4 regions of the Brevibacillus sp. HB1.3 genome follow, and region 1 is predicted to be linked to each of the others. Evidence: riboswitches for the same ligand, from Rfam matches in the RefSeq annotation. Region 1 holds a riboswitch; each other region holds the start of a gene.
The links. Region 1 has a riboswitch for S-adenosylmethionine ahead of HPY31_RS09025 (homoserine dehydrogenase). Riboswitches for the same ligand answer to the same signal wherever they lie in the genome.
Positions count from the first base shown of each region.

Region 2: linked by a shared signal. The riboswitch ahead of HPY31_RS08455 (aminotransferase class I/II-fold pyridoxal phosphate-dependent enzyme) and the one ahead of HPY31_RS09025 (homoserine dehydrogenase) in region 1 are both predicted to bind S-adenosylmethionine.
Region 3: linked by a shared signal. The riboswitch ahead of mtnK (S-methyl-5-thioribose kinase) and the one ahead of HPY31_RS09025 (homoserine dehydrogenase) in region 1 are both predicted to bind S-adenosylmethionine.
Region 4: linked by a shared signal. The riboswitch ahead of HPY31_RS24265 (methionine ABC transporter ATP-binding protein) and the one ahead of HPY31_RS09025 (homoserine dehydrogenase) in region 1 are both predicted to bind S-adenosylmethionine.

Region 1 is NZ_JABMIT010000003.1:291,293-299,440, reverse strand. It holds gene HPY31_RS09030 (CapA family protein) at 1-718, shown strand, start outside; gene HPY31_RS09025 (homoserine dehydrogenase) at 732-1,997, opposite strand; SAM riboswitch class I at 2,084-2,195, opposite strand; SAM riboswitch class I at 2,262-2,368, opposite strand; gene HPY31_RS29005 (hypothetical protein) at 2,463-2,597, opposite strand; gene HPY31_RS09020 (DinB family protein) at 2,715-3,230, opposite strand; gene HPY31_RS09015 (cyclase family protein) at 3,248-3,889, opposite strand; gene HPY31_RS09010 (Gfo/Idh/MocA family protein) at 3,911-4,900, opposite strand; gene zwf (glucose-6-phosphate dehydrogenase) at 4,924-6,423, opposite strand; gene kynB (arylformamidase) at 6,520-7,140, opposite strand; gene HPY31_RS08995 (ATP-binding protein) at 7,278-8,148, opposite strand, start outside.
Region 2 is NZ_JABMIT010000003.1:172,480-180,627, reverse strand. It holds gene HPY31_RS08470 (PhoH family protein) at 1-1,276, opposite strand, end outside; gene HPY31_RS08465 (YhcN/YlaJ family sporulation lipoprotein) at 1,479-2,084, shown strand; gene HPY31_RS08460 (trans-sulfuration enzyme family protein) at 2,109-3,296, opposite strand; gene HPY31_RS08455 (aminotransferase class I/II-fold pyridoxal phosphate-dependent enzyme) at 3,293-4,456, opposite strand; SAM riboswitch class I at 4,551-4,670, opposite strand; gene HPY31_RS08450 (pyridoxamine 5'-phosphate oxidase family protein) at 4,745-5,203, opposite strand; gene HPY31_RS08445 (DUF5665 domain-containing protein) at 5,372-5,683, shown strand; gene HPY31_RS08440 (hypothetical protein) at 5,693-7,081, opposite strand; gene HPY31_RS08435 (hypothetical protein) at 7,273-7,548, opposite strand; gene HPY31_RS08430 (YlaH-like family protein) at 7,559-7,885, opposite strand; gene HPY31_RS08425 (glutathione peroxidase) at 8,117-8,148, shown strand, end outside.
Region 3 is NZ_JABMIT010000005.1:301,886-310,033, forward strand. It holds gene mtnA (S-methyl-5-thioribose-1-phosphate isomerase) at 1-626, opposite strand, end outside; gene mtnK (S-methyl-5-thioribose kinase) at 623-1,852, opposite strand; SAM riboswitch class I at 1,986-2,131, opposite strand; SAM riboswitch class I at 2,437-2,613, shown strand; gene HPY31_RS14375 (2,3-diketo-5-methylthiopentyl-1-phosphate enolase) at 2,700-3,914, shown strand; gene HPY31_RS14380 (2-hydroxy-3-keto-5-methylthiopentenyl-1-phosphate phosphatase) at 3,911-4,579, shown strand; gene HPY31_RS14385 (methylthioribulose 1-phosphate dehydratase) at 4,583-5,239, shown strand; gene HPY31_RS14390 (1,2-dihydroxy-3-keto-5-methylthiopentene dioxygenase) at 5,253-5,765, shown strand; gene HPY31_RS14395 (Ger(x)C family spore germination protein) at 5,819-6,937, opposite strand; gene HPY31_RS14400 (GerAB/ArcD/ProY family transporter) at 6,934-8,034, opposite strand; gene HPY31_RS14405 (spore germination protein) at 8,034-8,148, opposite strand, start outside.
Region 4 is NZ_JABMIT010000013.1:57,263-65,410, reverse strand. It holds gene HPY31_RS24285 (LCP family protein) at 1-255, shown strand, start outside; gene HPY31_RS24280 (spore germination protein) at 326-1,777, shown strand; gene HPY31_RS24275 (GerAB/ArcD/ProY family transporter) at 1,789-2,913, shown strand; gene HPY31_RS24270 (Ger(x)C family spore germination protein) at 2,913-4,046, shown strand; SAM riboswitch class I at 4,154-4,269, shown strand; gene HPY31_RS24265 (methionine ABC transporter ATP-binding protein) at 4,370-5,383, shown strand; gene HPY31_RS24260 (methionine ABC transporter permease) at 5,384-6,049, shown strand; gene HPY31_RS24255 (MetQ/NlpA family ABC transporter substrate-binding protein) at 6,110-6,949, shown strand; gene HPY31_RS24250 (peptide ABC transporter substrate-binding protein) at 7,139-8,148, shown strand, end outside.

The DNA of each region.
Region 1 (8,148 bases):
GAATCTGGCCAATAACCATTCCATGGACCAAGGTGTTCCGGGATTGCTGGATACCTTTGACGCTTTAGACGAAAACCGAATAAAATACGTCGGTGCCGGTAAGGATGCAAGCCGCGCCTATTCACCTGTTTTCCTAGAAAAGAACGGCATCAAGATCGCGATTCTCGGCTTCAGCAGGGTCATTCCCGAAACGAGCTGGTTTGCAGGGAATTCCCAACCAGGTATGGCCGCTTCCTATGATCCTACACTAGCAGTGAAAGCGATCCAGGATGCGAACAGCCAAGCGGATCTCGTGGTGGTGATTGCACACTGGGGCAAAGAACGCTCCGATTATCCTGTCGATCATCAAAAAGAGCTGTCTCGTGCCTACATCGATGCTGGTGCAGATTTGGTTATCGGCGGTCATCCCCACGTACTGCAAGGCTTTGAACGATACAACGACAAATGGATTGCATACAGTCTTGGCAATTTCATTTTCACACGATCAAATGAACCCAAGACTTGGGAAACGATGGTCCTGCAAGCAAACTGTACCAAGAGCGGTGATTGTGAGCTGACGATGCTTCCCTATCATGCAGAATTGGGACAGGCTGTACCCATGAATGAAAGCAACGGAGCTGCCCTGTTAAAGCGCATTGAATCCATTTCTGAGCATGTCGACATACAAAGTGACGGGCGTGTGCAGCCACGTGTAAAGGCAGTGGAGACTGCTCCCTGATAAAAGAAGCCGTTTACGCAGATTCAAGAATAGGGAAGCAGCGCACTTCTAAGCCAAAATCATTTTTCAATAAGGACTCATGCTGTTCACTGATTCCCGTCACAATCAACCCTGCGCGCAAGACGCCCCCCAAATCGAATTGAACTTTTAGTTTATGCACGTTCACTCCTGCCTGCTGAAGGAAATGCAAGACACGATCTGGCGTCGCAGTATGACATGAGCCCTCTAGATAACATAGGACGTGTTCTGCCGAATCCACCGTGCCTCCAGCTTTGTCAGCCGTTTTTTCTTTCCAGGTAGGATGCGGTGTGAATGGCTGTGTCAATAAATAGGCCAAATCCTCCACGACTGCACTTGCTGTTGGGAGCTCTCCTGCCCCTCTTCCTGTAAACAACAAGTCTCCCACGATGTTGCCGGATAGCTGGACAGCATTAAACGCATCGTGGATTTGCGCCAACGGATGGCTCAGCGGAAGCATGGTTGGTTCAACAGATAGGCGAATGCCTTTTTCGGCTTGATAAGCCTGCGCGATCAGCTTAATCCGGTACCCTAAGTCGCTTGCAATCCGAATGTGACCTGCAGACAAATCTGCAATTCCTTTGCGAACAACATCCGCTAAAGGCAGCGATTCCCCATAAACAAGCTGTGCCAGGATATACAATTTGTACATAGCATCAAAGCCTTCTACATCCGAACGAGGGTCTGCTTCCGCATAGCCCAGCTCCTGTGCTTGCTTGAGCACCTCCTGGTAGGAGAGCTGCTCTGCTTCCATTTTCGTCAAAATGAAGTTCGTTGTTCCGTTGAGAATACCGCGAACGCCTTGGATATCGTTCGTACGCAGGAACTGCCGGAGCACACTCAAGATCGGGATACCCCCAGCCACACTCGCTTCATAGGCAAGATGCACTTGATGCTGATTTGCCAAATCGACTAGCTCTGTTCCTTTTTTCGCCAGGAGTTCTTTGTTGGCGGTTACCACATGGCAGCCCTTTTCGATCAAAGCACGTACGTAGTCATAGGTAGGTTCTACACCGCCCATGACCTCCACCACAATATCCACATCGCTTCTCAATACATCCTCAAAATCTGTCGTCAGTAAAGCCGGGTCGACATGAACCGCCCGCTCTTTTTCCGAGTCACGCACCAATGCCTTGACGATCTCAATTCGTTTTCCCAGACGAGAAGCCAGCTTCTCCTGTTGTGAACGGATCGTTTTGATTACGCCCCCACCCACTGTCCCCAATCCCAATAATCCCACACGTACTACTTCTGCACTCATCCTTACCACCCCATACCCCGAATTTTAGATAAAAAGAAAAGCCATCTTCGATAAGAAGAAGGCTTGATAGCAGCTAATGCTCCCCCTCCTTATCTCCCAGGACGTATATGTCCTGCAGGAATTGGCACCTTGTCACAAAATATGCGTGACGGTTGCCGGGCTTCATCGGGCCAGTCCCTCCACCTCTCTGGATAAAGAAAATATGAAATTTAAAAAAACCTTCTTCGCTAAGAAGAAGGTTCATCTACTAATGGAGTAACCCGCTTCTTATCTTTCGAGACGAAACGTCTCGCAGGAATTGGCACCTTGTTGCAATATGCAACGGTTGCCGGGCTTCATCGGGCCAGACCCTCCACCTCTCTGGATAAGAACCATTTATGCTGTTGAGCTTTATTCTAAGAAATTCCAAGGCAAGCGTCAACAAAATTCTTTCTTTTCTGATTGCAAGCTGATCTGGCAAGGCTTTCAGTTGTGGGTGAACAGGCTTTCTACCTCTTCCATACTGCAGCAGGCACAATGAAATACGCCCTCCTGGCATTCCTCAGGCTGCTCTTTTTCCACAACATATCCGCACCATTGGCAAATAAAAAGTTGCATCATTGCTCGCCCTCCTCTTCTATTATTCTGCCCAAAATAAAAAGAGCATTTTCCGCTCGACCGTGACGATCGTTAGAAAATGCCAGAAAAGGAGGGGCATACTTGTCTACTGATTTTACCTTACCCGAAGTACCGTTCTTTCAAAATGCTAGTGTGGTGAGCTTCATGTCCAGCAATCACATAGACCAATGTCCTTGCAGATAGCTTGTTTCCGTTGGCAAGTCCTGTACGCAACCACGCTTCTGGCGAGATTCCTCGCACCTGCGCGATGGTGGAAGCTCGGGCAGCCTTATACTCTTCCAGTAAATCAGACAGGTCTCTTAGCTGAAAACACCCGTGTTCAACAAACGCATTCTCATCAAAACCGACGAGGGGTGTCTGATCTCCTCTTGCGATTCTCAGCAAGCGATAGCTCATGATGCGTTCTGCATCGATGAGATGACCCAAAACCTCTTTAACCGTCCATTTGCCTGGTGCATACCGATAATCAGCTTGCTCGGGCGCAAGGGACGAAAATAACGCGACGATCCTCTCTCCTTGCTGCGTGAGGATCGTTTGGAGCTCCCCCTCTGGTACAAGACCTACATAATAGTCAAAATAAGCAGCATATTCATCTCGCTCTGGTCGTCTGAGCATATGTTTCCCACTCCTCATCATTCGGTTTCGATAGACAAATTACTATGTAAGCCTTCAAACAATAGGACCCTTGCCGGGGCGGCATCCGTGCCGACCAGCTTGAGTGGTGCAGCTACCAGAAAATACTCGCCTGGCGGGACCTCTGCTAGCCGCAAGCCTTCCACGACAATGACTCCCGCTGCAAACAATTTTTTATGTGTGGGGTGACCTTCCTGGCTGCGTTCGATTCCAAGTGCATCGGTACCAATGCCCCGCAACCCCAGCTCACTTACATATTCCGCACCTTCTTCAGACAGAAAGATAAATTCAAAGGAGAACGCCTCTTCAAAAGAGTTTTTTGTTTTAAACAGGACAAAATCTCCTCGCACAAGATCGAAGCTCTCCAAGTCAGCGCGAGTGATCCTGTCCTCGACCGCTGTGAGATCGAGAACCTTGCAAGGGCCCACTAGCTTCTCCAAGGAAATACTTTCGAATGTATCGCCAGCATTCACCATATGCAGGGGAGCATCCACATGGGTACCCGTGTGGAGGTCCATGTCGATTCTCGATTCTGTTACATAACCGTTGGTGGCGGTCCGTATTTTCGGCTGCTTTTCCGGCTTGTTTTTATACACCGTCATTCCTTCGTACACGGTGGCGGTCACATCATACATTTTCATCCCAAACGCCCTCCCTTTTGCCTACTGTTTTTTTCGATCCGCTGGAAAAACAATCCCCATCTGCCTTCTCGCTTCATCCATGACCTGCATGGCCATTTTGGAAACTTCATGCGAATTCGTTGCAGATTGTCTGGCCCCGATCTTCGCCAAGTGTAGAAATTCTCTTATTTCATAATGCATGGTCTTCGGGGTCTGCGGCCTTGCTACTTGCTCGATTCGTCCGTCCCTGTAGCGAATGTCCACTTCTTTGAGATGGTTGATTCGATCGATCACCATCGTAGCGTCCTCCCCTTGAATTTCTGCTGGCTGATAGGAGGTCGTAATTTTCGAGAAGCTAACGATGGCATCCATCTCTCGATACTTCAACAACATACTGCCTTCTCCGTCCACTCCTGAATCAAGCACGATTCCTTCTGCTTTGATCACGTCTGGTCTGCCAAAAAGGATGAGTAACGGATAAAGACAATAAATACCGATGTCCATCAAGGCTCCGTTTGAAAAAGCAGGATCAAAAGCACGTAAAACCTTCCCTTCGCGGTAGGCGTCATAGCGCGAAGAATATTGGCAATTGCTAGCAATAAAACGTCGTACTTTTCCCAGCTTGTGCAGGTTGTCTTGTATCGCAAAAAAATTCGGCAACAGTGTAGATTTGACAGCCTCCATGAGCAGCACGTCATTTCTTTTCGCTGCCTGGATCATTTCTTCTACCTCAATCGCATTAGAAGCAAGTGGCTTTTCACACAATACGTGCAGCCCCGCGTCCATGCACTGGATCGCTTGTTCCGCGTGGCAGGAGTTGGGGCTTGCAATATAGACCGCGTCCATATTTTTGCTTGTAACCATTTCTTCTAGGCTGCTATAGGCGAATGGAGCATGGTACTTGTCAGCGATTTCCTTGGCGCGTTCGTTCGTACGTGAATAAACAGCCTGAAGAGAAAATCCTTCTACTTCTTGACCAGCCTGGATAAATTCCTCGGTGATCCAGTTCGTTCCGATTACGCCAAATCGCATCTCATCCGCTCCCTTTTCTTTTTCTATCTCGTTGCAGTAACTGGCAGTCGTTCTTCGACCTTATCCAGCCACCACACGAATCCGTCTGCTGCAAGCAATTGCTCTGCGGCCTTTGGTCCGAATGAGCCTGCTTCGTACGTAAAGAGCGGCACCAAATTTTCAGCGAAGGCTTCCAAAATCGGTGTCACCCACTCCCACGACAGCCGGACCTCATCCCAATGCGCAAAGTAAGTGGAATCCCCCCGGAGTGCATCGAACAAGAGCAGCTCGTACGCTTCTGGCACGTCTTTTGTCCCTGAACTGAAATCTACCGTCACCGGCTCAATCTTACCGCTATTTGTCGGATTCTTACTATTTACCTGCAAAGCAATACCTTCATTTGGATTCACACTGATGATCAACAAATTAGGCGATGGCGTTTCATTTTGCTCCTGATATAGCTTTTCGTGCGGATTTTTGAACTCAATGACGATCCTGGTTGATTTCTCTTGCAGTCTTTTTCCCGTGCGAATATAAAAAGGTACCCCTTCCCAAAACGGGTCATCAATCCAGACACGCGTGGCAATATACGTTTCTGTCAGGGAAACGGGATCGACACCAGGCTCGTCCCTGTAGCCAGCTACAGGCGTTCCTTGAATATGACCTGCGCTATACTGACCGCGAATCACGTGGGTCCCGACTTCTTCTTTCTTCATCGGGCGCACGGCTTCCATCACCTTGCGTTTTTCTTCGCGGATATGGGCGGATGTGATTCGCTTCGGAAGCTGCATGGCGATAATCATCAGCATTTGCAGCATGTGATTTTGGAGCATGTCCCGCAGTGCTCCGGCTGGCTCGTAATATCCAGCCCGGTCCTCGACGCCGACCGTTTCATTCGCCGTAATTTGTACGTTGGCGATGTACTGATTGTTCCAGAGAGCCTGGAAAACCGGGTTCGCGAATTCGAGAGCTTCGAGGTTTTGCACCATCGGTTTCCCCAAGTAATGATCAATGCGATATATTTCTTCTTCTGAAAATGCTTTTCCCAGCTTTTCATTCAATTCTTTCGCGGATTGCAAATCATGCCCAAACGGTTTTTCAATGATCAGACGCTTCCAGCCTGTCGTTGAACCCAGTCCGCTGTCTTTGACATTGGTTGCAATTCCCTCGAAAAATTGCGGGGCCACTGACAAGTAAAACATCCGGTTTTGCGGAATCTGCAGCTCTTGCTCTCTTTGCAGGACCAAATCATGTAACGTTACATAAGCACGCGGTTCCATGACATCTACTTCCGCATAGCGACAAGCAGACAAGAAAGCATCTAGCTCGCGGGAATCAATCTGGGCGCGACGGGAAAATTCATGGACAGACTGGCGAACAGATTCCTGAAATTCGTCATCAGACCAGGCCCTTCTCCCCACACCAATAATCGAAAAGGCAGCAGGCAACTTTTGATCTACAAATAAGGTAAAGAGCGCAGGGAAAATTTTGCGTTTGGCTAAATCTCCTGTCGCACCAAAAAGGACAAAGGTCATCGCTTCCATCTTTTTTTCATTCCCTTCATACGTACGCCGTGATGATGGTTTTTGTGGTTACCCTGTTATTATTCGAGAAAATCACTGCTTTATCAATATGTAGCGTTACGAACGACGCAAGATTGCACGTACCGGGCTTCCATCTGCTTCTACTAAAGGAAGCGGCAGTGCGATCAATTCATAATCACCCGGTTCCACATGATCGAGGAGAAGCCCCTCCAAAATATGAATATGATGCTGGTGAAGTCCATGATGAGCAGCCAGTTCCTTGCTGTCCAACGGATCGACAGATGGGACATCTACTCCGATTAGCCGAATGCCCTTTTTGGCAAAGAACGCTGGCAAGTCCGCTCGCAGATGACAGATCGTTGACGGAAACTGATTGGGGTCGCTCCATGATAATGTTTTGAGCAGCAAGCGCTCCACACCCTCCAGATCAACCTGGGCAAAATCTTCTGGACCAATGCTGGAGTGTCCAGTAAGCTCTACCACTCTTGCCTCTCCGATGTACAAGTCTAGTGGTAAATCAGCTATTTTTCGGCCATCATCATCGAAGTGAAATGGAGCATCCACATGAGTACCTGTGTGAATACTCATGGTTACTTTGCCGACATTGACTGAGCCACTCTCCGCTTTGGGCCAGTTTACGACATAGTGAAAGGGAGTGTCCCCCGGCCAGGTCGGCATACCTGCCATGAACGGACGGGATATATCTATTATTTTCATCGCGTAACCTCCACCTTCCAGCAACTGTTCAAGCCTATACTCAGCGTACAAAAAAGACTGTATTGAGTCAATATTCTAACATTTGTACCAAAAAAAGACTGCAGCTTGATAGCGTGCCGACAGTCTTTTCGTTGATTTCAGATTCTACTGTGAAGAGACAGGTAATCCCACACTTCATGATAAAATCCGTTGTCATCCACTTGTTTCAAATGTTCTTTCAAAGTCCTCAACCACTCAATGGTCGTTGGATACGTTGCTGCAATGGCCTCCCGCAGATCGCTCATTTGAATGGGGCGGTCGACCCCTTTTGTTACGACATCATGCCATACCTGCTCCGTCGCGAGCTCCACTACATACTCGATGTCTGCCCCCGAATAAAACTCCGTCCATCCTGCCAATTGCTCATAATTTAGCATCTCAGTGGGACGGCCCTCCAGTTTTAGGCGAAAAATATCCTCCCGTGCTTGCCGATCTGGCGGTCCGACAAAAATCCAGTGATCAAAGCCGGCTGCTCGGAGCATGGATGGCTCCAATTCCCACGGGACGTTGGTTGCACCCATCAGGACGAATCGTTCGTTGTACTCGCCTACCTCCGCTATCTGCTGAAGCCATTTGGAATCGATCCCCTGTCTAGGATAGGAGTTCGCATGCTCTTCGTAATGGCTGGAAGCCTCCAGTTCATCTAAAAAAAACAGGAACGGTTTATTGGCTGGAGCTGTTGCCAGTAAGTCATGGATGTTAAACTGCCTGTTCGACGGCGTATACATACTTCGACCGCCTGTGTTCGCCATGGAGAAAAACTGAGCCTGGCATTCTTCTGCGGTTGCTTTTGCCAGCAAAGATTTTCCACACCCCGATGGCCCGTAAAGTAAGATGGTACTTTTCTTTTGAGGCAACCGTTGAGAAATAGGCTGTAGGAGTCTTTGAAAAATTGCCTCTTTTACTCGTCCAAGCCCGCCGACCATTCCAAAGCCCGCCGTTTTCTCAACGAGTTGAACCGATTTCGTG
Region 2 (8,148 bases), 120 kb from region 1:
TATGTCCAGCCAGCTTTTGGTCTTTAAATACCTCTACCACGTAGGTTAAACCGTTGTTGCTCTCATCCAGATACGGATGATCGATCTGCTCAGGATCACCCATTAGTACAATTTTCGAGCCGTCCCCCACCCTCGTCAGGATCGTCTTTACTTCATGCTTTGTCAAATTCTGTGCTTCATCAATGATAATAAATTGTTCAGGGATGGAGCGCCCCCGAATATACGTCAAAGCTTCCACCTGCAAACTCCCCATGCCTGCCAAAATTTTATCCAGATCACCTGGGCGTTTCGTGTTGAATAAATATTCCAAATTATCATAAATCGGTTGCATCCACGGTCGAAGCTTTTCTTCTTTTTCGCCGGGCAAATAACCGATGTCTTTTCCAAGTGGAACGATAGGTCTTGCCACTAACAGTTTTTTGTATTTTTGCTGGTCTTCAATTTGCAGCAGGCCCGCTGCTAATGCCAGCAAGGTTTTTCCTGTACCGGCCTTACCGGTCATGGTTACTAAAGGAATATCATCTCGTAGCAGCAATTCGGTTGCCATCCGTTGCTGCACGTTACGGGCTCGGATGCCCCAAATCGGATCATCATCTGATACAAGCATCTCTAACATCTTTCCGTCTGGGTCGACCTTTCCAATCGCTGAAATGGATGGGTTGCATTCGTCCTTCAGCACTAAAAATTGATGAGGGTAAAAGCGATAGCGCGGAAAACAGGAGGCCAGCTGCAGCTTTTTTGTCGCATAGTAAGTCTTGATGATATCGGACGCTACCATCATCTTCTGATACCCCGGGTAAATACTGGAGAACTCCCCCACAACCCGATCCGAAAGAAAATCCTCTGCGGAAATATTCAATGCATCAGCCTTGACTCTCATGAGCGCATCCTTACTTACCAGAATGACTGGTCTTGGCTGTGGCTTTCCGTTTTCCTCCTCTTGTAAGTTTAGTGCAACCGCTAAAATCCGGTTGTCATTACTCATTTCCGTGAATTGTTTTTGAAGGCGGTGGAAAGAGGAATGATTCAGTTCCACTCGAAACAATCCACCTGTTTCAAGGGTAATGCCAGTGTGTAATTGCCCCAGCTCACGAAAGCTGTCAAAGAGCCGAGATACGTACCGAGCATTGCGGCCAATTTCATCCATGTACCGCTTTTTGGAATCGATTTCTTCCAATACGACAGCTGGTATGACGATTTCGTTGTCAGCGAAAGAAAACATCGCCCTTGGATCTTGCAGGAGTACGTTGGTGTCCAGTACGTAGATTTTCTTCAAAATCTCGCCTCCTATTACCCTTCTTATATACCCTATGCAATTTTTGGAGGGATGCTCAAGTGCGGCGACGTGATGTACTACAGTCTATGTTCAGGTAGACAGAGATAGACGACCCATTGGCAGAATGAAAACGGACAGCCCAGAACAAAATACTTGTAACCCTGCCCTCCTAACGAAGGAAGGCAATACTGGGAAAGGGAGAATGCCTGTGAAACGGATCATGATCTACTGTCTCGGTTTTAGCTTGTTGCTTACAGCATGTACGTCAGGCAATAAACCCCCGACGAATCAGGCTGCACAACAGCCGAAGCATGCCACTCATACTCAGCGTGTTCAGCAAACAGCTCCTCAGCCTGCTTATAATCAATCTTCCCAAGCCACCGCTGATCGTCTCACCCAACTAGCAACACGTGTGAAAAGGGTGCACAGCGCTACGGCTGTGGTCATGGGCAAATATGCGGTAGTCGGTATTACTGTGGATCCGAATCTGGATCGTCCAGAGGTTGGCGTCATTAAGTATACGGTTGCGGAAGCTCTAAAAGAAGACCCCCAAGGAGCGAATGCTGTCGTAACTGCCGACCCTGCCATCGTACAGCGGTTACGGGAAATGAGAGACGATATTCGTCGCGGCCATCCTGTTGCCGGAATTACAGAGGAGTTGGCGGATATCGTAGGCCGGATCATTCCCCAACTGCCACGCAGTGTGCAGCCTCGTGAAGAAACCCCTTCCCAAGTAAAAGAAAAACGCATGCACAAAGAGCCACAAGGACAAAACAAAATCAACGCAAATCGTACAGGAACACCTTAAAGAAAAAGAGGTATCCCCCCGGATTTAAGCCCGGGAGAATACCTCTTTTTTTATATAGGGTGGTGCTTCAGATGGCAAATGATCCAGTGCTTGCTTCAAATCTGCCACCAAGTCATCGAAATCCTCTAAACCAGCTGACAATCTGATCAAACCATCTGTGATTCCTCTTGCAGCTCTTTCTTCAGCAGGCATCGCTGCATGAGACATGGTAGCTGGATACGAGAGAATCGTTTCCACTGCCCCGAGGCTGACTGCCACAATCGGCAATTTCACGCGATCAAATAGCGCTTTTGCTCGCTCGCGGCTCCCTACATCAAAGGAAAGAACAGCCCCATGACCAGTCGCTTGTTGTGTTTGAATCAGATGACCGGGGTGATGCGCCAGTCCCGTATAGTAAACTTGGCTTACTTGTGGATGCGTAGACAACCAATCTGCCAAGCTCGCGGCTGTCTTCGTGCTCACATCCAGTCGGGCTTTCAATGTTTTGAGCCCACGCATCACGAGCCAGCAGTCCTGCACACCCAAAATCGCTCCCATGCCATTCTGGATAAAGTAAAGCTGCTCCCCTAATGCAGCTTCTCTTGTCACGGCCAGACCAGCCACGACGTCGCTATGCCCTCCGATAAACTTCGTTGCACTATGAATGACCACATCTGCGCCAAGTTCCAATGGTCGCTGGTAATACGGGGTAAGGAAGGTATTATCGACGATGACGAGCAAGCCGTGCTCTTTCGCGATACGAGAAACCGCTGCAATATCTGTCACCTTTAAGGTGGGATTGGAGGGGGTCTCCAGGTAAACCCCTTTCGTTGCCGGTGTAATGGCCGCACGAACAGCTTCTGTCTCTGTCGCATCCACGAACGTTACAGAGATGCCCATTCTCGACAATACCTTGGTCAAAAACCGAAACGTGCCACCGTATACATCTTCCGCCACTACAACATGATCTCCGGCAGAAAACAGCATGAACACGCTGGAAATGGCAGCCATGCCAGATGAGAACGCGAAACCGCGTGCGCCTCCCTCCAGAGACGCAATGGCTTCTTCCAAAGCCTGCCTGGTCGGATTGCCTGATCTGGCATAATCGAATGCACCTGGCTGATCGATATCAGCCTGATGAAACGTAGAAGCTTGATAAATCGGAACCGACGACGCACCTGTGAACGGGTCAATGCAAGTGGAGCCGTGGAGGAGCTTGGTTGCAAAATTCATCGTACACTCCCCCCTACGACCAAACTAGCATTCAAAGCCTGAAACAAATCGGCTACGACATCATCTGGATGCTCGATGCCAACCGACAGCCGCAACAATCGATCACAAACACCGACATGCTCTCTGACTTCTTGCGGGATATCCGCGTGAGTCTGCGTCGCCGGATACGTACACAATGACTCGACACCACCCAGACTTTCAGCAAAGGAAACGATTTGCAGATTTTGCAGGAACAACCCCACCTGCTCCACATCGCGGACTCGGAACGATACCATCCCACTATGCCCTGTCGCTTGATTCACCTGGATCTCATGTCCCGGATGCTCTGACAGACCCGGATAAAATACCTCCGCTACTGCCGGATGCTCACGCAGCTTTTCCGCTACAATCAAGGCATTGGATTGATGGCGCTCCATCCGCAATGCCAATGTTTTCATCCCGCGAATGAGAAGCCAGCAATCTTGCGGTCCGAGTACAGCGCCGATTGAATTGTGCAAAAACCGGATTTTTTCCGACAACTCTTCTCCTTTTGTTACGATGAGTCCAGCCAACACATCGTTATGTCCTGCCAAATACTTGGTCGCACTATGTAAGACGATATCTGCACCAAGCTCTAGTGGGCGTTGACAATACGGGGTTAAGAATGTGTTGTCTACAATCGTCAAGAGACTGTGCTGCTTCGCCAATTGTGTTACTGCTCGAATATCGGTAATCTGCATGAGCGGATTGGTTGGTGTCTCGACGAAAATGGCCTTTGTATCTGGGCGAATCGCATTTTTCAGTGCTCCAATGTCACGCAAATCCACGTACGAAAACGTCAGACCGTAACGAGAGAGCACTTGCTCGAACAATCGATAGGTTCCCCCGTACAGATCGAGCGAAACAATCAGATGATCTCCTTGGGAAAACAAGCCCATGACGGTATGAACAGCAGCCATTCCCGAGGCGCAGGCGAATCCTGCATCTCCTGATTCCGCTATAGCGATGGTCTCCTCCAAAATGGTGCGAGTAGGATTAGCTGTGCGCGTATAATCATAGCCAGTGCTCTGGCCCAAAGCAGGATGACGATAAGCCGTTGCATAGTAAACAGGAAAGCTCACCGCCCCTGTTTTTTCATCTCTGCCTACTCCCGCCTGAATCAATTTTGTTTCCAATTTCATGTCTGTTTCTCTCCCTCCACTAGTGTACGAGGGCATCAAAAAAGCCCTCTTTCCTCTGAAAGAAGGCTTTGTTTACGTCACCGTAAGCAAATCCTTCTCATCTTTCAGAGTTTGATAACTCTGCAGGAATTAGCACCATTATCTCCCTGTTAAAATACAGGTGATTGGTTGCCGGGCATCATCGGGCCAGTCCCTCCGCCGCTCTGGATAAGAAGATTGCTATTCAATTCGATTGACCCTAATACTAATGGATCGGCTGGATTCTTGTCAACAATTTATTTCCACCCGTTAATTTGCATCTTTCAAGGCGGTCATCACTTGATTGTCCAGCTTCGCTGCTGCGTTTTTGTCATACGTCTTTTCATATTGTGGTTCTGCGGAAATACGGGAACCGTAAAACATAATATCGCGAACAGCCTCAATTTTGATCTCTACCATGGCCAGCTTGAGCGGAACACCTTCGAGGCGGTCTGTTTTAACGACAGCACGACCATTAATGGCGAAAGACGAGCCGGCACCGATCAAATGCAGAACAACCTGCGGTTCCTTCGCAATATTAGCCAAAATACGTGAGCGATTATCCACGGCAAAACGAATCGTATCGGCGCTGACAGCATACGTCCAGGACAAGGAACTGAGCGATGGTGCTCCTGACTCATGGTCTACTGTGCCCAAGGTAACAAAACGCTCTTTTTGCAAGAGCTTGAATAAATCTTCGGAAAGAGTTTGGGAAACAGTTTCAGCCATTTCAAAGCCTCCTATCAAACGTTTAGTACGTCCATTTTACCCTTCGCATTGCTGATAGGCAAACGTTTCCTCTCCACCTTGATTCTGGTTGTCTTTTTCCCTAGACTGGTAGGTAACGATACCGAGTAATGGAAGGGGATGGACAGCTTGTCGCCTACAGATCGCCTCATGCAGCAAATTGACCAAGTACTTGAAGAGCTTCAGGAAGTTCGGAAGGTAAATGAGCGGATGCACAAAATTGCGATGTTCTTAGAAGATATCCGACTAGCAGATGTGATCCAAAATTACACAGCCCCGCGCAAGCTGCTCTGGATCAATTTCCTCGCAGGTCTTGCCCGGGGTCTGGGATTGACGATTGGTACTGCTATCGTTTTGGCTTTCCTCGGTTCCCTCTTGACGCAATTTCTTTCGATCCCCATTCTGGGGGATTACATCAGACAATTGGTGGAGTACGTTGAGACTTACAAGCAGCGGCCTTAACGATGCTGACTAGTCTCTGTCGTCGTCATGATCTTCATCGTCCTGGTCATTATCGTCATCATGATGTTTGTCGTGCTTTTTCCAATAGCCATACGCATTGCCGTTGGGATGCTTATCTTTCTGCTTCCCTTTTTCTTTTTTCTTTTTGTCATCATCATCGTCTTCATCGCCGTTTGTTGGCTTCACAGGCTCGACAATGACCTTTGTGCTTAATGCAACGTCAGCTTTCTTAATCAGCTTATCGTCTTCATACAATGCGAATTGAATCGATTTGGCACTAAAGGAATGATTCTTGTAAGACAACGTCAAAGAGAACTCACCTTTGTCATTCGGTTTGATCTCTTTTTTCTTCCCGTCAGGAGCGATCACAACCAGCTCAGTATCGTCCTTTTTGTTCCAGCCGCTTACTGTCCCTTTCACCTGAATGGACTTGGCGGCAGGATTGTTTACAGCAGTCGCCTTGATGACATATGCGGTTGCTTGATCCTTGTCAGGAGCGTTAACGATTTCTACCTGAACGGATTCGGAATCAACCTTCTTGCCATCCTCGTAAACCTCGATCAAGGCTTTTTGATCTTTTGCTGCTTGTACATCCTTTAGTGAAACGGTAAAGCTGCCTACGCCATCCCACAGCTTCTTCACGCTTGCGTCTTTTTTCACGCCATTATAGGTGACAGTTACTTTGTCTGCCCCCTGCTTGACAATTCCTTTTACCTTTAATTCCTTTTTCTTCGCATCCAATACAGACATGGTATGGATGATCATTTCCTGATCTTCTTCTGCTTTTGGAACGATCTTTACCTGTTCGCTATCGACCAGCTTGCTGCCTGCATAGGCACTTACGGTTACATACGGCTCATAGGATGCATCTGGAGCTTCAAAGCTGACCGTAAAAGAGTGCTCGTTGGTCGGAACAACTTCAATGATGTCAGAATTCGGCTTTTTCACAACCACCTTGGTGACATCCGAAGTCACAATTCCCTTTATGTACACCTTGTTATTTTCAGTCTTGGCATTTACGCTCACGATTTCTTCAGCATTCTCTGTCAGGCGCACTTCCAGCCAAATATCGCTGTAGTACTCGTTGTAAATACGCTCCCACTCCGCTTTGTTTTCTTCCATATACGTTTGGAGCTTCGTATTCAAGTTGATTTCATCTACAATGATGTACAAGTGATCCGCTTGATTTTTCAAGAGCATGTTCAACGTGGTTGGATCATTTTTGGCCAGTTCTTTTAAATTGTAGCGCGTGACTTGCTTCCCCTCGTCATTCATGACTACCTTTGTGGCACTTGGACTAGCAATCGAGCTTGCGTTGGCAAAAATTGGCGTCAAACAGCCAAGAATACCTGCCGCTGTCACGACTGCTAATACGGGCTTGGTCATGTACTTCTTCAATGGTAGTTCCCCCTTCTAGTCTGCTAAAATCCCCCTGCTTGCTTGGGTCATGCATATTGACGGGAAATCATTTTCAAAAGTTGCAGCATCCAGGAAACCGCATCTTATTACCTATGAAAAACACTTGATACAAAAAAACTCCCCCCAACTTCCGAATCATTTCGGCAAGTGGAGAGGAGTCTTTGTCCCATTTAGTTGCAGTTGTACTTGGGCTCGCTTTCAATCGCGACCTTTAAAGCTTCGACTGATTCAGCAGGGTATCGCACTTCAACGGACTGTGAATCAGCGTTCCCCGATAACACGTACCAGCTACCTTCCTGACGATAGCCGATATCGCTCATTTGATGATCCTCATGTAGCAACTGCAAGAAAAAAGCAGCTGTATCCAAAGCAGAGCGGTCCTCTGGTCGCGCATCGGCAACCACTTGAATTTGGAGCCAATTAAAAAGTGCATCTTCACGCTTCACGCGGTTCTCCTCACTTTCGCCCAGTTTGCTCCGGTTTGATCCGTACCTTTACAATCACGAGAATCGCGATCGCCACCAGCATTGCACTTTTCACAGGAAGCTGCACATCCAAAATAGCGAAAATGAGAGCTCCAACAAATAAAAGGATGTACAAGAGCACATTTTTCAAAATAGGCATACGGATACGGGTAGCAAAGCCAAGATAATAGACAATAATTAATTCCGCAAACAAAATCCAAGCGCGATATTTATCAGCCCACATGCGAAAGCTGTCATATGCTGTGAGCTGATCTGGATTCGTTGGCACATAGGTTGATGCGATTTGTATCCAGTCCATCACTTATCTCTCCTGTCTTCAAGCGGTGAAACCCCTACCGCTTCACATGCCACCTCATAGGCGGAATGAAACGAATAGTCACTCCTTTTTTCTTAGGAAAACGCTATCTTTCTTACTTTATCAGGTGGTGGATTCTGTGTCAAAAAACGGTAGGTCCTTCCATGTGGCTGGCATGATTTTCCCCGTACATGCTATGATGAGGATATGTCAGTAGAAAAAGGTGGGAATAAGATGAGCTTGTATGATATTGCCGTCAAAACGAT
Region 3 (8,148 bases), on a different contig from region 1:
AATTCGAATGCAGTAAGACGAGCGCCTTGAAGAACAGGACGGGTTTCATCCGCGTACACCTTCAGGTTCCAACCGCGTTCCTTTGCCAAATAAAAGGGAGCAGTAGCCGTTCCGTACGCTGCTGTAGCCAATGCCCCTGGGTTACAGTGCGTGAGAATTCCCATACCGTCATGCAACAGAGTGAGCAGATGCTCCCCGATGGTCCGGCATACTTCAGCGTCTTCCTTTTGAATCGCCAATGCTTCATCGAGCACTGCCACCTTCAACTCGGCAATCGGCGCACCGCTTTCTTTTTCAACACGAGCCTTGATGCGATCCAACGCCCAGAACAGATTCACCGCTGTCGGACGGGAAGAGCCCAGGTAGTCTGCCTGCTGGTTCAGTTCCTGCCAAAACTCGTCGTAGTTACTCGCTTCACTACCACGAATGCCCAGGTAGAGCCCGTAAGCCGCCGCCATGCCAATGGCTGGTGCGCCACGTACTTCCAAGCGTCGGATGGAACCCCATACTTGCTCGGAGGTGGTCAAGTTTAAATAGATCGTTTCTACTGGCAGACGCGTCTGGTCAAGCAGGACCAATGCATCATTCTCCCACTTTACAGGTGCCAATTGAGTGCTGGTTGTCATACTGTTGTAGCCTCCTGGTAGTAGCGTTCAGTTACTGTGCGTACAATGTCCGTAATATCTGTCGATTCGTCGATGCCGCCGCGACCGAGAATCAGCGCTTCTCCAATCGAGAGAGCCAGACGCTCTGCTTCTGCGCGAGTCTGGTCGTCTTCGATAGCATTTAGGTCCGCTACGCCTGCCAAGCCAATGACGCGACGCAAAATTTTGCATCCGGCATAGCCTGCTGTATCCTGAATTAAGCGCTTCACGTAGCTTTGCCACAGTCCTTCGACATGGGCGCTGCGCTCTTTGGCGTGCTTGTGCCAGAGTTGAACGAATTGCGAAACGAATTCATTCCAGACATCCTCGACCGTTTCCAGTAAGTATTCGCGGTACGCTTCCCGTTCTCCTTGATCTTTTTGCAGACCGTGCTGTCCTGCGTAGTTGAGCAGCAGATTGGCTATAATCGCCCCAATGTCAAAGCCGATTGGACCGTAGTAAGCGAACTCTGGATCGATTGCTTTTAGGCTGTTTTCCGTGATAAAAATACTTCCGGTATGCAAGTCACCATGCAGCAACGCCTCCGAGCGCGTAAGGAAATCGTATTTCAGCTTGGCGATTTCCAGCTTCAGCGGCCTGTTGTTCCAGATCGCCTCGACTTCGCGGCGGATCAACGGGTTGAAGTCGTTGGTAGGCGCATTTTCATACGGATCGGTAAAGACGAGATCTTCTGTAATTTTGCATAATTCTGGATTTATGAATGTTCCGACTAGCGCTTTTTTATCGTATGGATGTGCGCCCAGATCGGATGTGAAGAACAACGTTTGCGCGAGAAAACGGCCAATTTGCTTCGCGAATAGTGGGTACCGCTTTCCTTCGATCAGCCCTTTGCGCATGATGATGTGGTCACCGACGTTTTCCATAACTGTCAAGGCAAGTTCCCCATCGAAATGATACACCTGTGGCACCAGGTCTGGAACGTATTTGTGCTGAATGCGGAGTGCCTCGCTCTCGATGCGAGCCCGATCAATCGTAAGCGGCCAAGATTCCCCCACAACGCGGGCAAAAGGCAGTGCTTGCTTGACAATGACGCTCTTACCGGTTGCTGGCTCTTGAATGTCAAAAACCAGATTGAGGTTGCCATCCCCGATTTCTCGGCTGGTCAGCTCTGCTCCTTCGCTAAAAAGACCCGGTATTCCCTTTACGTACTCCACTGCTTCCTGTTCAGTCAATGCGCGATATGCCATGATTCCAAAACTCCCCTCTACGTATTTTTCCTCTATCTCTACTTGTTTTGTTTGTGTCATGAGAGCAAAAAAGACCTCTTTTCCCGAAGAAAAGAGGTCGCTGTCGTCACGTGTAAGAAACGTGTTGATGTCCCCCTTATCTTCCAGACCACTTTTGTTTCTGCAGGAATTAGCACCGTGCATGTCGCCTGTCAATCGTTCGCTTCCTCGCGTCTGAATGGCGTCATGTCGGTTGCCGGGTATCATCGGGCCAGTCCCTCCACCTTCTCTGGATAAGGTATCCAAAACGTATTCGGTTTTTGATTTAGTTTGAATCATACAACCAACGCTTCCACGATGTCAACACCCTTTTGTGCAAAAATTCGCACCCTGCTATCAGTAGCTGTATTGTGTTCCGGATGCCGCAGGTCTCTCCCAATTCCACCAGTCTACCTTGCCTAAAAACGCTGCTGTTATCGACACCACGAAGGAATTGTAAAAAGGTTTCATCTTCGTCTCATTTTTCTAATAACCTGCTGCACATTCTCTGAAAAAACAAGATTGACTCCTGACAATGAACGTCATATCATGGGGGAAACGAATAACTCTTATCGCGAGCTGGCTGAGGGACTGGCCCTATGATGCCCGGCAACCGGCGCTATACCATGAATCGTACGCTCATCATGCGTACCTTGGATAGCGAAACGGTGCTAATTCCAACGGATAAGAGTCGAGATCGAGCACTTTTGGCTCGTTTCGGCTACTGACCCGAGAGATGAGAGGAGACGAGACGCTTTCATAGTCGACAACCGCCTCCCCGCTCAATGGGGAGGCTTTTTTTATTAATTCAAGGAGGATTTGACGTACCATGAGTGAACAACGTATCCTCGTCACCTATCTCACACAAGCAAAAGACTTGAACAAAAAAGCGCAAGCCATTGCTGTCGGCATGACAGTCGGTTCCTGGACGGACCTGCCGCTTGCCAAGCAAGCTGAGCTAGCGCCATATCTCGGTGAAGCTGTGAGCGCGACACCGATTACGACACTGGAAAACGGAGAAACACGCGGTCTGATTACCGTTAGCTATCCGACTCGCAATTTTACAGCGGACATTCCTTCCTTGTTAACCGGAATATTCGGCAAACTGTCGATGGACGGCAAAATCAAGCTCGTCGACATTGTTTTCCCTGAATCATTCCTCCAGGCTTTCCCTGGACCGAAGTTCGGCATTGATGGTCTGCGCGAACGTTTAGGTGCACATAACCGCCCGCTCTTGATGAGCATTTTCAAATCGTGTCTGGGTCTTCCTTTCGACGATCTGAAGACGCAATTCCGCGCACAAGCCTTGGGCGGAGTCGATCTCGTGAAAGATGACGAAATCTTCTTTGCAGATGACCGTGCTCCTTTTATCGAACGGATCAAAGCGTTCAAGCAGATCGCACAAGAGACCGAAGCCGAAACTGGCAAGCCCGTCCTCTATGCAGCCAACCTGACTGGACCTGTGCATGAGCTGAACGAAAAAGCGAAGCGTGCGGTAGAGGCGGGTGCTGACTGCCTCTTGTTCAACGTGCTGGCCTTTGGCTTCGATGCCCTGCACCGTTTGGCAGCCGATCCTGACGTACACGTACCAATCATGGCGCATCCAGCTTTAGCAGGCGCATACTATCCATCACCTGACTACGGCATCTCCACCCCGCTCCTACTCGGTACGTTGATGCGTGTAGCTGGGGCAGATTTGGTGCTCTTCCCATCCCCATATGGCAATGTCGCTCTGGACAAAACAGAAGCGTTGCAGCTCGCGAAGCATTTGACAGATCCACTGAATGGTGTACGCCGTTCCTTCCCGGTTCCGTCTGCCGGCATTCATCCGGGGCTGGTTCCACAGCTTTTTCAAGACTTCGGACTCGATCAAATCGTCAATGCAGGAGGCGGAATCCACGGTCATCCCGGTGGAGCAACCGCAGGAGCGAAAGCATTCGTTGCTGCGATTGATGCAGTCACCGCAGGCCGAACCTTGGAAGAAGCCGCCTCGGAATCACAAGAACTGGCGGTCGCCCTGGAAAAGTGGGGTGGCGCACGATGAGTAAGAAGCTCGTCCTGTTCTGCGATTTCGACGGAACGATTACCGAAAAAGACAACATTGTCGCGATTGTCCGCAAGTTCGCTCCCCCTGAGTGGGAAGCCTTGACGGAGCAAATCCTTTCGCAAAAAATAAGCGTTCAGGAAGGGGTTGGCAAGCTGTTTCAACTCTTGCCCTCCTCCTTGCGCCAGGACATTATTGATTTTATTGTCCATGAAGCGACCATTCGCCCGGGATTTGCTGACTTCGTGAGCTATTGCCGCGAAGAAGGCATCGAGCTGTTGATCACAAGTGGCGGCATCGACTTTTTCTTGGAGCCTATCCTGGCACCCTTCGATCTTACCGATGTACCGATCTACTGCAATGGCAGTGATTTCAGCGGAGAGCGCATCACCATTACGTGGCCAAACGCTTGCGATGAACATTGCACAAACGGCTGCGGCATGTGCAAGACGACCATCATCCGCCGTTACGATCCAGCAACCCATTTCCGAATCGTCATCGGCGACTCCATCACTGATTTGGCTGGAGCCAGAATTGCTGATTATGTGATTGCCCGTTCCTTCCTCGCTGACAAGTCGGAAGAGCTACAATTGCCACATAGCAAGTTTGCCACATTCCACGATGTGATTCGCATTTTACAGCAAGTCCAACAGGAGGTCGTCTAATTCATGACTGCAACACTCGAACAACGTCTGGATGCCTTTCGCCGTCTGGATGACGCCAAGCTGACATTTGCCCGCCGGGACTGGTTTCCCGGCACCAGTGGCAATCTCTCTATTAAAATACAAAACGATCCCTTGCAATTTGCCGTAACGGCAAGCGGCAAAGACAAAACAAAGCTGTCCCCCGAAGATTATCTGGTCGTGGATCAAGATTCGCGTCCAGTGGATGAAACTGCTCTCAAGCCTTCCGCGGAAACGCTCATCCACGCCGTCGTCTACAAAACGTTCCCGAAGGCAGGGGCTTGCTTCCACGTCCATACCGTATGGAACAATCTCATTTCCGAGCTGTACTTTGGACAACGCGCTTTCTCCATCCAAGGACAAGAGCTGATTAAGGGACTCGGAATCTGGGAAGAAAACGCGCGGATTACTGTTCCGATTGTTGAGAACTTTGCCGATATTCCGACCTTGGCTGCCGCCATTGAAAAAGTAATCACACCAGAAGTTCCCGGCGTACTCATCCGTAACCACGGTATCTACACGTGGGGCGGCAATGACTTCGAGGCCAAGCGCCATCTGGAAGCTTTTGAATTCCTATTCGAGTATCACGCCCGCTGGCTGCAATTGAGCCAAGCAGTCGTGTCCACTACAACCACCAATTAAGGAGGAATAAACGATGGCACAAATTCGTTTTCACGACAACAATGAGTACATCTCCGCACCCGAGGAAGTTGTCTCCTTCCTGGATACCCAAGAGATCATTTACGAAAAATGGGGCGTGGATCGCCTTGATCCCAAGCACCGTGATAACTACAGCCCGACAGACGAGGAAAAACAAGAGATTCTCGACACCTTTAAGCCGGAAATCGATGCGATTAGCCAACGTCGCGGTTACTTGACAGCGGACATTATCGTTCTCTCTGACAAAACGCCTAACCTCGACGAGCTGTTGGTAAAATTCAAGGGCGAGCATCATCACACCGACGATGAATGCCGCTTCTGCGTCGATGGTCATGGTATTTTCGCCATCAAGGGAAAAGACGGGCGCTACTTCGATGTCGAGCTGGAGCCAGGCGATCTGATCTCCGTACCACCGAACTACCGCCACTACTTCACCCTGATGGACGACCGCAAAATCAAGGCGATTCGCCTGTTCGTCACACCGGCAGGCTGGGAAGCGATCTATTAATAACGAACCCCCTTGGCATTTACTGATTGCCAGGGGGTTTTGTCTTTCTCCCTTCACTTTATGACGCCATTCCCCTTGATCGATACGTCTGGCTTGAGTTCAACTATGGCATTGGAAAACGCCTTCGTCCAATCATCCTCTACCTTTTTGTATTCCTTATATTCATAGGCACGCGCATAGAGACCAAACCCAAACGGGTCTACACCGATTTCCTGGCATTTCTTGATTAACCTCATGTAATCCTTCTGTAACTCGTCGCTGATCATTCGCTCCATCTTTTTGTAGTCCTTTTGCATGTCGTACGGAAACATTCGCTCTGATATGGACACTCGCAACCTGAAATGAACGTCAAAATGAAACCGACCGTTCTGATAGGATGTTTTTACTTTTTTTTGGACGCCCTTGATAAAAAAGCTGATCCTGTCTTTCGTAATTTGTTTTTGATCGTTCTGCTCCTTAATCGGGATGGTGACAGACAATTCCCCTTGTTTTTCATGGAGCAGCGTTTGCAAAAGAATCGTATCCCGCGGTTCTATCGAGCTTGCGTACGTTCCATTTTCTTTTAACAAAGCCGTCCCCATTACCTTGACTGCCCGCTTTTCTTTCTTCAACTCAGTCAAGCTAGGTGTCATCCCTTTTTCATACATTTGCCGATGGAGCTCCTGCGCCCTCGTCTTTACCGTCAGATTTCTTTTATTGGCTGTGTCAATCAGCGTTGTTACATGAATGGACAGACGAGGTTTGTCCTTTGGTTTATAATCAAACAGCTCATGCAACGGACCATCAAGCATAGCCATGCGGGCGTTGACACTGAACTTTGCATCCCGAAAAACGACATCCAGCAACCGAAACCAGTCCGGGTGAGCCAGCAGCTTTTTCCCGAACACAAGCACCTGGATTTTGCCTGCTTGGGTCAAGCCTGTTACTCGCTCATCAAAGCCCATTCTCGACTCTCTAATCGTAGATGACCGGATACCGTATTCCTCAGATTTTTCCTTTGCCTCCCGACTGAACACCGGGCTTGAGATATAAAAGAGAAGCTCGTTTTTTTCGCTCAAATCAATTCCGACCATCAGCGATAAAGTGGCATCTTCCAAATTGATTTGATCCTTGCAACCTGCCAACATGGTTACCAGCAAGCTCAATAACAGAATCTGAGCAAATGCCCTCATGCTTTTTTCCCCCCTGCTGCTCGTTTCGATAGCCTGATCGGCCCCCAAGCCAATAAAGGAAGTGCATAAGCAAATACCACGCCTGCATAGCTCCAAATTTGTATCGCTTTCTTCAGATCGATAAAGGATGGCGTATAAAACCATAGCGCCACTGGAATCAGAAGAAGGAACAGGCGCAAATGCTTGCGATGATCCTTCATGCCGAATAACTGACTGGATGAAAAGACACAGAAATAGATGTACGGTATTGCAGTCGTTGACAATATAAACATATAAGTAGAGAGAAAAAGAATATCGACACGTTCCAAAAAGCGGAACTCAATGGCTTTCCATAAATTGAGCGTAGGCCATGTATACTGCGTGATTTCATCGGGGCTAAAGTAAGCAAAGCAAACGATGATGACAGACATATACACGAGCATCGTCAATGTATTCGCAATGATAATGCCAAGAGGCGCATATTGCTTTTTTTGAAGAAAAGGGTAGGCGAAATAACCAAACTCAAATCCAAGAAAGGAGAGTACCGTGGATTTGCTCGCCTCCCAGATCGGATGCCAGCCCTCCTTGATTACTGGCAGCAAGTTTAACCAATGAACCTCTCGATAAGCCGTCGTGATAACAAAAGGTATCCAAAGTGTAAGATAGAATACAAGCTCGGCATACCTTCCTATTGCGCGAACCCCTCCCTGGAGAACAAAATAAGTCGGCAGCGTAAAAAGGAACACGACGACATAGGCGGGTGTTTGAGACAGGAGCCACACATTAATGATTCCCGTGGCATTCATCAGCAAAACGAACGCAGCAACCGCACAATAAATGGACATCAAAGCAATAGCAACACGACCGAGCCACTTGCCCAGGATCAATGGAAATATATCAATGATCGTCTTCTCCGGGTACTGCTTCATCATGTTCGTGATGACGAGACTGACTAGCGTTGCTACAAGCCATCCGATCAAAAGCGATATCCACCCGTCGGTGCTCGCTTTCTCCGCCAATTCTCTGGGAATCGTCAATACGCCGATCCCTACTTGTGCCCCATGAATGAGGAGAATGTACTGAAGGACGCTCAATTGGTTGTATGTATACTTTTTCATCACCCGTCCTCCCTCGGCCGATTATCTCCTTGTCTTTGGTCCTCAATCGTATGGGCTGACAGGGGACGCTCTTTCATTTTCCATAGTGGCAGGCGGATAAACAAATCTTTCCAG
Region 4 (8,148 bases), on a different contig from region 1:
ACACCGTATGTTCAAACCAATATTAGCTCGGTGGACATGCTGAAGCTGTCTGCACTCGGATTAAAATTGAATACGTTAGAACCAGGTAACTATCAATTGCCACCAATGGGTATGTTCCGTGAGTCCCACCGAGCAGGCTCAGTTCTGGTTCCGGATGTCGATCAGGTTCAGTCGTTCATCCAAGAAAAAATCGCACCTCCTACAGAAGCAACAGATCAACCCGTGGGAGAAAAGAAAAGCAGCACGCAAAACTAAGCGTGCTGTTTTTTTTGTATTTTTAGGAAAGACTAACCATGATTTTCTAAGTGCTGAGGTGACAGTGTCGATGGATCGGGAGAGTGCACGTAATTGGTTTACACATACAAGCGACTTGGTCACTGAACATATCGATGAACCTGAAGGCCGCGTGCGACTGTTCTATTTATCGACCATGGCAGATGCCAAGGTTGTTTACAGCGAGCTCATCCCGAAGCTGCGCGAGATTTGTTTGGAAGAAAGCGAAATTGCAGTGATTGCTCAGCATCTAGGAGTGTCTAGCAGCAACCGAGTCTTCGATGACGGGGAAGCCATTGAGCGTTTACTCAGCGGCCACATTGTGATTCAAGTAGAGGAATCGTCCTATGGCTTGGCGTTCCCCAGTGATGGCACAGTTGGCAGAAACATTCAAGCGCCGGAAATCGAAACAGTTGTACTCGGGCCACAGATCGCCTTTGTAGAAGAGCTGAATGTGAACATCTGCATCATTCGCAAATATATGTCTACCCCAAGACTGTTCCATGAACGATTGAGTGTGGGGAAAACCATACCGATGAATGTGTCGATGCTGTATTTGAGTGGGACGGCCGATGAGGAAAATGTGAATACGGTACGTCAACGGATCAATGATCTGGAATTAGATACCAGTCTCGATTCCACCATACTGGCTCAGCATATCGCGGACAATGAGAAATCATTATTTCCTACTCTTCAGCAAACAGAGCGTCCAGACCGTGCTATACATGGTTTGCGACAAGGGCAGATTGCCATACTCGTGGAGGGGAGCCCGTTTGCTCTGCTCGGGCCTACCACCCTGTTGCAATTTTTTCAGTCGCCAGATGACTATTACTTGCGTTGGAGTCTTGCTACCTTCAACAGGCTCATGCGCATTTTTGCCATGATTTTGTCCCTAATCCTCACGCCGATCTATGTGGCAGCCCTGACCTATCATTACGAGATGGTTCCAGCTGACCTTTTGCTTTCGCTCGCGCAATCACGCTCTCGGGTACCGTTCCCGCCGTTGTGGGAGGCCCTCTTGATGGAGCTGATCATTGAACTTTTGCGGGAAGCGGGAGCGAGACTGCCGACCAAGGTCGGTCAGACGATTGGGATTGTGGGCGGTATTGTTATCGGACAAGCTATCGTTCAGGCCGGATTCACAAGCAATATCTTGATTATTATCGTTGCCCTGGGGGCTTTGTCATCCTTTATCGCGCCTAGCTATATGATCGGTTCTACGATCCGGGTGGTTCGTTTTCCGATGATATTTCTGGCAGGTGCGCTGGGTGCATTAGGGATTGTAGTCGGATTTAGTTATTTAGCCAGTCACTTGCTTCGCCAGACCAGTCTGGGGCGTCCTTATATGTACCCGATTTATCCCGTGCGATTTTCAGATTGGAAGGATGGCTTTATACGCGCTCCCTTATCCTCCCTTTCGGAACGTCTCAAGTTTTTTAACCCAAAACGAATATCGCGCTTTGACAGGGGTAGAGCCAAAGAGAAGAAAGACATTGACGAGTAAGCGAGGCGGCTATGAAAATCAACATCGATGTAAGTAAGGGCAATACGATAACGGCGTTTCTCACAGGGGTTCTTGTGCATAGCACGCAGATAGGGATGGGCATTTTGGGCTTCCAACGAATCATTGCCAAGGAGGCGGGGCATGATGCTTGGATATCTGTCATACTCGCAGCCTTACTTACTCATCTTACAGTGATGACCATTTACAAGACCTTGCAAAAATACCCCTCAGCCGATATTTACGGAATTCAGGAAGATGTGTTTGGAAAGTGGCTGGGAACAGGCATAAGTATCATTTATTTGACCTATTTTTTTGTGTCGGCTGGAGTCATTTTACGTACCTACATTGAAGTTGTCCAAACCTGGATGTTCCCGAATTTACCAACGTGGGTTCTGTCAGGAATCATCCTGTTTCTAGCGTTTTACACAGTCGTAGGGGGGATAAGAGTCATAGCAGGCTTTGCGTTTTTTTCCTTTATGGTCACGATATGGATGATATTTGAGTTATATTTCCCCTTGAAATTTGCCAGGTGGGAGTATTTATTTCCTGTCATGGATACCAGCCTGGAGAACCTTTTCAATGGAATGATTGCCATGTCTTTGACCAGTGCCGGCTTTGAGATCCTCTACGTTGCCTATCCATATGTACAAAATAAAGAGAAGGTACACAAAAGTGTACAGTTGGGGGTGCTGGTGACGTATCTGATCTATTTGCTTGTCATGATTGTGGCGCTGGTCTTTTTTAGTCAGGGTCAGCTCATGAGAACGATCTGGGCGACACTCAATATGCAAAAGATGGTGTACCTCCCTATTCTGGAAAGGTTTGAACTGGTTGTCATTTCGTTATGGCTTCTCGTGATCTTGCCGAATATTATGCTGTATTTGTGGGCTTCTGCCCGAGGTCTCAAGCGCTTGTTCGGATTTAATCTACGTCATTCATTGTATTGGATTATACCCGTGATCTATGTAGCCTCCTTGTTGTTGCTTTCCAGACAGCAGATGAGTCGGATGACGACTATTTACTCGCATATAACTCTGTACATTATTTACGTGTACCCCTATTTTTTGTACCTGATGGTCTGGCTGAAGCAACGAAAGCAAAGGGTGAAACCAACCAGCAAAGGAGAGAGTGCCTGATGCTGCCCAAGCGTCTTTTGGCGTTGTGGTGTTCATGTGTCCTTGTCCTGGCAGGCTGTTCAGATCGGCAAATTTTTGATGAGACAGGACTTGCCACGGCTGTCGGCTATGATCTGTTAAAGGATGGGGACGTTCGGGGGACAGCAATCATGCCTTCCATTAATCCAGAGGCGAAAGAAAAGATACAGGTTTTTTCGGCCACCGGTGAAACCAGCAAGGGAATTCGGGATCGGATAAATTTACAATCAGATAAAAGAGTATTGGGTGGGCAAATTCGTGTCGCACTCTACAATGAAAAATTGGCAAAGCGTGGACTTGGTAGTATCGTTGACACGTTGTATCGGGATTCCTCTATTTCCAGCAGAGTTTATCTTTGCTTATTTGAAGGCGAAACATATGATATGTTAACGCATCGCTATTCGGAAGAAGGGAATATCGGAATCTATTTATACCGTATGATTGAGCAAAATATTGAGGGGGAAAAAATTCCGTCTTCCACTATGCATGAGTTTTTTCGGTCTTATTATGACAAAGGAATCGACCCGATCATGCCGTTCATTACAAAAAAAGGAAATGAGCTGCAAATCAAGGGGATCGCATTGTTTCAAGGGGATCGTTATGTAGGGTGGATCACACCTAAGGAAGCCTTTTTAATCAAGCTCATGCATGGAAAATTCAGGATTGGCAGCTACGATACTTCTGTCCCTGCTCATATTTTTGGCGAGGTACCCAAGAATCGCGGAAGTAAAAAAGACCGTGTGCAGCTTGTCTTTGATACGATTTCCAGCCATTCAAAAATCGAGCTGACCCAAGTATCTCCCCTGATCTTTGATATTCACATCCGATTAAATGCGCGGATTTTGGAATTAACCCTCCCGCTGAAGCTAGAGAATGCCAGGTTGATGAAAATCATGGAACATGCACTGGAAGAAGAGCTCGGAAAAGAACTGCAGAAAGTAGTCCACAAATTGCAGGACCTCAATGTCGATCCCGCTGGTTTCGGGATCGTGTATCGCTCAAATAGAAGGGGCAAGGCAAATATGACGCAGGCTGAATGGAGAAAGATGTTCAAAGACGCGACATTTCGCTTTCACATAAAGTCAACCATCATCCGCAACGGCGTCATGGATTAAAAAAACTTTTCCTGCTATTACTATTGACGTGATATTTTCAAAAAGGATATAATCCGTTTTGTATCATCAAGAAATAGAAAAAACGAACATAATATACGTAGATATCTTTCTTATCAAGAGAGGCGGAGGGACAGGCCCTATGAAGCCCGGCAGCCGGTTCATTTTCGAATGAACGTCGCGGTGCCAATTCCTACAGGATTTTTGGATCTTGTACAGATGAGAAGGGTGGATGCGAACGTATACATTGCGTTGCAGCCCCTTTTTCGTTTGTGAAAAAGGGGTTTTTATATTTTTATCAAGATTATGGTCGGGAGGTGGATGCGTTGATCCAACTGCGTCATTTGCATAAAAGCTATCAAGTACAGGGTAAAACCATCCCAGCGTTAACGGGGATCGACCTTTCCATAGAGCAAGGCGAAATATACGGGATTATCGGACACTCTGGTGCAGGGAAAAGTACGTTGATCCGGTGCATCAATTTGCTAGAGCGCCCAACTTCGGGGGAAGTTATTGTGGACGGCGTCGATTTGACGAAGCTGGATGAAGGGAAGCTGCAAGAAAAGCGCCGCTCAATCGGCATGATTTTTCAGCATTTCAACTTGCTGTCTTCTTCAACGGTCGGCGAAAATGTTGCTTTTCCGCTCAAGCTGGCAAAGCGTTCGAAGGCAGAGATTGATAAGAAAGTAAACGAGCTGCTGAAGCTGGTTGGCTTGGAGGCACATAAGGACAAATATCCGTCTCAGCTGTCTGGCGGACAGAAGCAGCGTGTCGGGATTGCCCGTGCGCTCGCGAATGATCCAAAAGTGCTGCTCTGCGACGAAGCGACATCAGCTCTCGATCCGCAAACGACGAACTCCATTCTGGCACTGCTCTTGGACATCAACCGCAAGCTGGGCTTGACCATTGTGTTGATTACCCACGAGATGCACGTCATTCGCTCCATTTGTGATCGTGTCGGCGTGATTGATGGAGGAAAAATCGTCGAGTCAGGTAACGTACTGGATGTATTCCTTCGTCCAAAGCATCCGACGACACAAGAATTCGTGGAGCAAGTAGCCGATTCTACAGAGCTGCGCGAAGCGGTCGAGCACGAAAAGGCTTCGGGGAACCGCACGATTGCTCGTGTCACCTTCCTCGGAGAAAAAACGTACCAGCCGATCCTTTTCCAAACGATGCAAGAGACTGGTACGGTGTTCAGTATTTTGCAGGGAACGATTTCTCGCATGAAAGATACGCCGTATGGTCAGTTAGTGATCGAGCTGGAAGGCGATGTCGCACAGAATCAAAAGACCATCGAGACGCTGCGCCAACGTGGCTTGGAAGTAGAGGTGATATAAATGGACTGGACATTCGAAAATGTGGATTGGGCTGAAATCGGCGAAGGTACGATGGACACGCTCACGATGCTTGGCTTCTCCACTCTGTTTACCGTCCTGATTGGTTTGCCGTTGGGCATCATTCTGTTTTTGACTTCTCGCGGACAGCTTTTGCAAAACCGCACTTTTTATACGATTGCATCATTCGTTGTCAACGTATTGCGCTCGGTACCATTTATCATTCTGATGATCTTGCTGATTCCAGTAACGAAAATGATCGTAGGGACTTCACTCGGGGTACTGGGTGCCATTCCGCCGCTCGTATTTGGTGCCGCTCCGTTTTTTGCACGTTTGGTGGAAACCTCCCTGCGTGAGATTGATAAGGGCGTGATTGAGGCTGCACAATCTATGGGTGCTTCCAATTGGCAGATTGTCTGGAATGTCCTTTTACCAGAGTCTAGATCCGGTCTGATCGCGGGTATTACGATCACGACGGTAACGCTGGTCTCCTACACGGCAATGTCCGGGGTAATTGGCGGTGGTGGTTTGGGTGACTTGGCGATCCGATACGGTTATCAGCGTTTCCAAACCGATGTTATGGTTGTGACTGTTGTTATTTTGCTGGTGATGGTACAGATCTTACAATCGCTGGGGGACCGTCTGGTTCTGAAATTCAGCCGTAAATAGGATCTTTCCATATAGATTGACAAAAAATAAAACGAAATACATGCAAGGGGGAAATCATTCATGAAAAAGCTAGTCGTATCTGTACTTTCTACTGTGTTGGCATTTTCTTTGGCAGCTTGCGGAGGCAAAACCGAAACAGCACCTGCTCCAGCTGAAGGCGGCGCACAAGGCGGAAAACAGGAAGTAACATTGAAGGTAGGCGCTTCTCCCGTTCCACATGCAGCAATCTTGAAGTTCATTCAACCAAAACTGAAAGAACAAGGCGTGAACTTGGAAGTTCAAGAGTTCACTGATTACGTACAACCTAACGTTCAAGTGAACGAGAAACAACTCGACGCAAACTTCTTCCAGCACAAGCCTTACCTGGAAGACTTCAATAAAGGACAAAACATGAACCTGGTGCCAGTAGTGGCTGTACACATCGAGCCATTCGGCGCTTACAGCAAAAAAATAAAATCTGTAGATGAATTAGCTGATGGCGCAACAATCGCGCTGCCAAACGACGCGACAAACAGCGGTCGTGCACTCGCACTCTTGGAGAAAAACGGTTTGATCAAGCTGAAAGAAGGCGCTGGCATCAGCGGTACAGTGAAAGATGTTGTTGAGAACAAGAAAAACCTGAAATTAAAAGAAGTAGAAGCAGCAATGCTGCCGCGTGTTCTGGAAGAAGTAGATTTGGCGCTGATCAACACGAACTACGCGCTGCAAGCAAAGCTTGTTCCAACCAAAGACGCTCTGTTTATTGAGGATAAAGATACGCCATACGCAAACTTCTTGGTAGCTCGTCCTGACAACAAGGATTCCGAAGCTATGCAAAAGCTGGCAAAAGAACTGAACTCACCTGAAGTGAAAAAGTTCATTGAAGATGAATACAAAGGTGCGATTATTCCAGCGTTCTAATGTAAGAAATTATTGATCGATCAACAAAAACCCAACTGGCCGAAAAGCTGGTTGGGTTTTACTTTTGTTTATAATATAGTGAATTTTCATAAAATTAAATTAAATCTATACTAACCCCGTTTTCAACCCAATTCCGGTCGCGTATATTGTGTTTGAAACAGAAAAATACAGATAAGGGGGAATTTTCTGATGAAACGAAATCTCAAGTTGTTTCTTGGTGCGATGCTGGTCGCTGGAAGCGTGTTAGCTGGATGCTCCACGAGTACGCCATCGACGACAACCCCTCCAGTAGAGGGAAATGCAGCACCCGCTGAAAATCCTGCAAATGCAAAGTCGCAGGTATTTCGGGCGAACATTGTGAGTGAGCCATCGACAGCGGACCCTGGTCTTGCGAAGGATGCCACTTCGGGAGCGATCATTCGTGCTACTTTTGATGGCTTGACGCGCTTCGATTCAAACGCAAAGCCAGTGAATTCAGTAGCATCTGATGTGAAGCTCTCAGATGACAAACTGGTGTATACGTTCACGCTCCGCGACTCCAAGTGGAGCAATGGAGACCCGGTAACTGCCCATGACTTCGTGTATGCATGGAAGCGTGCACTCGGCAAGACCTTTGGTGCCGAGTATGCTTATCAGCTGTACTACATTAAAAATGCGAAGCCGATTCACGAAGGCAAGGTGAACCCTGACGAACTCGGTGCGAGGGCAATCGATGACAAAACACTGGAAGTCACGCTTGAGAATCCAACGCCTTACTTCCTGGAGCTGACGGCTTTCTACACGTACTACCCGGTTAACCAAAAAGTAGTGGAGGCTAATCCAAAATGGGCAAACGAAGCGGCCACGCACGTAAGCAACGGTCCATTTAAGATGACAGCGTGGGAGCACAAGAGCAAAATCGTGCTTGAAAAGAATGAGAACTACTGGGATAAAGACGTAGTAAAGCTCGATCGCATTGAGTTTGCGATGATCGAGGATGATAATACAGCACTGTCCATGTTCGAGAATGGTGAGCTGGATTGGGCAGGCCAGCCACTCGGTGGACTTCCCACAGATGCGATTCCGTCACTAAAAGACGGGGGAAAACTCGTTGTTCATCCAAAAGCGACGATGTACTGGTACAAGATGAATACCACAAAAGGGCCGCTCAGCAATGTGAAAATTCGTAAAGCATTGGCATACTCGGTAGATCGTCAAAC